2 linked regions of the Luteolibacter yonseiensis genome follow. The protein of the gene in region 2 interacts with the protein of the main gene of each other region in a pairwise test. Links are inferred from orthologs where the notes say so. Each region holds a gene or a part of one and is shown on either strand. Other genes may lie near its edges.

Region 1 (2,709 bases), on a different replicon or contig from region 2:
CCAGCACCCTGGGGATCCTGATGTTCACAAAAGTCACGCACATGGCTGTGGCGAGGCCGACCAGCGCCTGAGGCAATCCCAAGGTGAAGTAGCTGGCGGCCGCCGCAGCCAGAATTTCCACGTAAAATAACAAGGGCGGAATGGTTCCACGGTGCCGCAGGAAAACCAGGACTCCGAAGATGAACAAAGGCAGGTGGGGGACGATCCAATTCCAGGATACCGGAGCGAGCGACAGACACAAGAGCGCGGGGATCACAAAACGATGACCCGCCTTAGGATGATTCAAAAGAATGGGCACGAGTGCGCCGATCAACAGGTAGAACTGGAACTCGATCGCCAGCGTCCAATAGACCTGGCTCAGCCATGGCACTCCGAGTATCCCGTTGAGCAAGCCGGCATGGAGAGCGAACTGCCTGCAGGCTGACGAGACCGAAGTCCAGTTCAGGCCGATCAGGATCATGACGGTCAGCAAGTAAGGCGGATGAAGCCGGACGATCCGCTTCGAAATGAACTTCCAATAATCCTTGGGAAAACGGTAACCGGAGCGGGCCAGCGAGTGGGGCATGATGAAGCCGCTGATCACGAAAAACACGACCACCCCGGTCCATCCCCACCGCGCGACCTTCTGGAACAGGGTCGGCTCCATTTCCACGGTGAAATGAACCAGCGTCACTCCGATCGCCGCCGCTCCGCGCAAAGCATCGAGCAGTTCCAGACGGGATTTGGCGGACGCGGACATTCTCAATGGCGGTTGGAAGCGGATCACCACCGCCAGAAAAGGATTCAGGCCCGTCATGCGGTGGACGGCACGGTGGCTGGTAGGGTTTTATCCGCGAATCTCTTCCGGTCGATTCATTAATCCGGTGGACCGGCCGGCATCCCGAGCCGTTCATGCCCCGGATCCGGGCACCGTGGCCGATGGCTGAGGTTTGTCTCGTAATTGTGGGTTTTTCGCCGAGAATCCTCCTAACAAAATGAGTTCTTTCGAAACAAAAGTGAAGGAGGCGCTGGCCAACCCGCTCAATCAGGGCGAGCTCGCCGATGCTGATGCCGTGGGCACCGTCGGATCGCCGGAGTGTGGCGACATGCTGCGGATGTGGCTGAAATTCACCGAGAAAGACGGCAAGCGGGTGATCGACCGCGCGTCGTTCCAGGCATTCGGCTGTCAAACCGCCATCGCGGTGGCTTCGATGGCCACGGAGCTCCTGCGTGGAAAGACCGCGGATGAAGCGAAAATTCTCACCGCCCAGGAACTCACAGGAGATTTGGGACCGCTCCCGCCGATGAAAATCCACTGCGGCCAGCTCGTGGAAGGCGCGCTGCGGAATGCCTTGGACAACGACGCCCCCGCTGCCGCGCCAACGACCGGCAACATGTCTCCGACGCTGTCCTCCGCGCTGAATCAAAAGCCCGGCGGCAACCTTCGCATCGTGCCGATCGATTGATGTGTTTATTTTTGAAAGAAGACGATAAAGATCCCGCCCCCGCGCCGTTAGTTATTCTTCAGCCCCAATCATCTCGTGCTAGAGCTCAAAGAAGTCAGTTTCGCCATTCGTAAAGACGGAGAGGATGTGCCACTTGTGGATCGGGTGTCGATCCGTGTGCCAAAAGGACATTTCATGGCGATTGTGGGACCTTCCGGGTGCGGCAAGACAACTTTGTTGAAAACCATCGCCGGACTGAACCCGGAATCCGGCGGAGCACTTTTCTGGGATGGTCGGGACCTGTCGAAGGAAGGGGATTTCTCTCCTTCGGAAATCGGTTATGTCCCCCAGTTCTCCATCGCCTACGACCCGCTGACGGTGGACGAGTCCGTGGAAGCCGCCACCCGCCTGCGGGTGCGTTGCGAAGATACGGAGGAATTGGACCAGCGCATCGACCGCGTGCTGGAGGAAACCGGGCTGCGCCCGATCAGCGACCGGCGTGTGAAAGTGCTTTCCGGCGGGCAGAAGCGCCGTCTCGGACTGGCGATGGAGCTGGTTTCAGATCCGAAGCTCCTGCTTTGTGACGAGGTGACTTCCGGTCTCGATCCACGTTCCGAGAGGGAGATCGTGCGATTGATGTATGATCTCTCGCGCAAGGACGGGCGGATCGTGCTTTCCGTGACCCATTCGCTGGCTCATCTGGAACTTTACGACTCCATTCTGGTACTGCACGAGGGCCGGGTGGCCTTCCATGGCCCACCGGACCAGATGACGCATTATTTTTCCGTGAACGATACCGAGGAAATTTATCCCCGGCTCGCGACCCAGCCCTCGGAACGCTGGCACTCGTCATGGCAGAAGCACAGCGAATCCTACCAGAAGATGATGGATAAGAACCGCGCCCGCCTGATGAACACGGGCGAGCTGATCGTGCCGGCGGCACCCGGCGCGGATGAGCCTGCGGAGTCGAAGGACGTGGCGCTGCCGGGCTTCTTCACGCAGTTCGCCACCCTTCTGTCCCGCCGCTGGCGGATCTTTTTCCGGGATCGGGGGCAGGTGTTTCTCCAACTGGCGATCATCCTGATATTCCCCGTGCTTGTCACGATTTTCAGTGAGAAGGCATCAGGAAACATCCGGCGGTTCTCTGACACGAGGTCGGACGACCTGATGGCGGAGATCCAGGAACAACAGAGCGTGCGCTCGGACCAGGCCAAGGTCGGCTCGGCCATTTCCGGAATCATCATGTTCCAGGTGGTGCTGCTTTCCCTGATGGGATCGAACAATT
Region 2 (2,859 bases):
TCGCGGATGCCGCTGATCTTGAGGAGAATGCGGAACCATCCGAGTGGCCGAAGCGGTTGGTGCGCTGGAGCCTGGCGACGCTGCTGCTTCCGTTGTGCTGGGTGACCACCTGGACCTTCCTGTCCCGTTTCTCCCAAGCCACGGTGCATCAGGATTTCTGGAAATCCACCGAGTTCTGGTATTTCGCAACGGGAGCTCTGGTCATGATCGGCTGGTTCTGGTCGGGGCTGTTGCAGACCTTTTTCCTCTACCTCTATGTGCTGGGTCACGAACTCACGCATGCGGTTTTCGTGAAACTCTACCGGGGGAAGGTGTCCGAATTCCACGTCAGCGCGGAGGGCGGCTACATCACGACGAACAAAACCAACCTCGTCATCGCGCTCTCGCCGTATTTCGTGCCGTTCTGGTCGGTCGTCGCCGCGTTGTTCTACGTCGTGCTGCGGTTTTCCGCGGGACTTTCGCCGGAGTGGGACCGGCTGCTCTATGCCACCATGGGCGTGACATGGACGTTTCACATGGTCTGGACCCTGTGGATGATCCCCCGGGACCAGCCGGACCTGAAGGAGAACGGGACCTACCTCTCGCTCGTCATCATTTTCTTCGCGAACATCCTCGTGCTCGTCGGATTGTTCTGCCTCGCGGAAAAGTCGCCGTTGCAAAACATCCGGGACTTCGGGATGGAATGGCTGCGGCACGCCGCGACCTGGAGTGACATGGCCCTGCGCTGGGGGAACCACCTGTTGTTAGAATTGCGCGCGGCGGGTAGATTCTGACAAATTCCTCCCGTGATCTACCTGGATGCGAATGCCACCACGCCGCTTCTCCCTGAAGTGTTGGATGCCATGCTGCCTTGGCTGCGGGATGGTTTTTCCAATCCCTCGGGAGCTTACGCGGGTGCAAAAGCGGCCCGAAAAGCCATCGACCACGCACGCGGACAAGTCGCAGCGCTGATCGGCGCGGAACCTGGCGAGATCATTTTCACCGGAGGCGGTACGGAGAGCGTGAACACCGCCCTCCATTCGCTCGATCGCCTGACGGGGCAGGGGAAGGCGGTCGTCTCCTCCATCGAACACAGCGCGGTGCTGCGTTATGTGGAGGGCTTGGAAAGATCCGCCGCCAAGGTCGCCGTGACTCTGGAAGGGAGGCTGGAAATCGACAATTTCGTCAGCTCGCTTGATGGGGCGGCATTTGTCTCCGTGATGGCAGCGAACAATGAAACCGGCGTCATCCAACCCCTGTCCGAAATCGTCGCTCTCGCACACGAGCGCGGGTTGCCGGTTCACACGGACGCGATCCAGGCGGCGGGAAAAATTCCGCTCGACGTTCGCGCGCTCGGCGTGGACATGCTCTCGATGTCCGCCCATAAATTTCACGGACCGAAAGGTGTGGGCGCGCTTTTCGTGCGCGACGGCCTGCGTTTCAAGCCGCTGCTGGAGGGTGGTGGCCAGGAAGCCGGCAGGCGCAGCGGCACGGAGAATACGGCCGGCATCGTCGGGATGGGAGCCGCTGCGGAATGGATGATGAAGCATTCCAGCGAATCCACAGGTGCGATCCGAGATGCTTTCGAAGCAAAGGCGCTTGAAGAGATTTCCGGAATCCGGGTGAACGGGGACACCCTGCACCGCCTGCCGAACACGTCGCACCTTTCCTTCGACCGGTGCGATGCCGCCGGTCTGCTGATCCTGCTGGATGAAGCGGGGGTGGCTTGTTCCGCCGGATCGGCATGCATGACGGGCAAGCAGAAACCCTCGCACGTGCAGCTCGCGATGGGTATTCCGGAGGAGATCGCCAAAAGCAGTCTCCGTATCAGTTTTTCCCGGCTCAACACGATGGAGGAGGCCCTGGCCGCAGCCACCGCGCTGAAAAAAGCCGTGGAAAAACTCCGCCGCGTGCAGGGCAGCGGTGTGGGACCCGTGGTGGTTTATTCGCCTTGATGCGACGTTCGCAGCGGACCGCCGCCACCTCAGCCGCCAGCCTGGATCCGCTTCATCGACTCCTTGATCTTGGAATCCGTTTCCTCCCTTTCCGCCTCCGCGGCCTGACTTAGAAGCGCGGACCGGTTGTTGCTTTTCTTGATCACGCTGATGGCGGATTCCTCCGCCGCCTTGCGGAAATTCGCATCGTTGTGATAGCGGGCGATGCTGAGGTAGGCCTCGAACTGCTTGTCATCCGTTACGCTGCGGGTGACCTCGAAGATCGCGATCGCGGATTTGGTGTCCTTCGTGCTGCGGGCGAATTCGGTGAGGCCGGGCACGGACGCCGGAGTGACGCGTTTCGACAGCACCGAGCGGATCATCAGCTCGCGGACCTCCGGAAGAATCTGTGTGGTTTTGATGATGAAATCCGAGGTCGCCGCATCAATGTCGGTGCCGTCGTTGGCCTTGGCTTTCAGCAGGGCCTGGAAATAGGCCTGGCGCTTGTCATCCGTACCCGCATCCGCCGCATCCTTGAGGAAGCGGCTGTATTCCGCGCCAGATACGGGCAGCTCCTTGACCTCGCTTTTTCCTGCCTCGACGATGAGGTTCGGGTAGCGTTGCTCCAGCTTGTTTTCCGCGAGCCGTTGCTTCAAAAGCATGGCCAGTACGCCGAAGATCACGAGCAACAACAGCGTGCCTGCGATCTTCGCTCCCTTGTTTGATTTCTTCTGGGGAATGATGACCGTGCGGGTGACCGTCGGCATGATGCGTCCGGTGGGATTCAATGGAACCGTGGGAGTGGACACCACCTCGGGAATCTCATGCGGGCCGGTATGGATGCTTGGCTTGGAGCCTTCCGGGGGCAGCAGCGGCTGTGGCGCGGTGGTCGTCGGCGGTGGTTCGGGAATGGGCTCCGGCTCGGGAGCGGGGGAGACATAGCCTG

What was found. The genes of interacting proteins can lie anywhere in the genome.
Region 1: the proteins of JIN84_RS20840 (region 2) and JIN84_RS09770 interact in binary tests that used the Escherichia coli proteins (3 or more experiments, as listed by UniProt). The link is inferred for Luteolibacter yonseiensis from one-to-one orthologs.

Annotation. Positions count from the first base shown.
Region 1 is NZ_JAENIK010000011.1:22,093-24,801, reverse strand. It holds JIN84_RS09770 (iron-sulfur cluster assembly scaffold protein), read left to right. Parts: upstream 1-974; coding sequence 975-1,445; downstream 1,446-2,709. Other genes in the region: JIN84_RS23370 (ATP-binding cassette domain-containing protein), read left to right, coding at 1,521-2,709; JIN84_RS09775 (acyltransferase family protein), read right to left, coding at 1-796. UniProt on the Escherichia coli protein: A scaffold on which IscS assembles Fe-S clusters. Exists as 2 interconverting forms, a structured (S) and disordered (D) form. The D-state is the preferred substrate for IscS.
Region 2 is NZ_JAENIK010000013.1:106,351-109,209, reverse strand. It holds JIN84_RS20840 (cysteine desulfurase family protein), read left to right. Parts: upstream 1-785; coding sequence 786-1,934; downstream 1,935-2,859. Other genes in the region: JIN84_RS20835 (serine/threonine protein kinase), read right to left, coding at 1,964-2,859; JIN84_RS20845 (hypothetical protein), read left to right, coding at 1-773. UniProt on the Escherichia coli protein: Master enzyme that delivers sulfur to a number of partners involved in Fe-S cluster assembly, tRNA modification or cofactor biosynthesis. Catalyzes the removal of elemental sulfur from cysteine to produce alanine.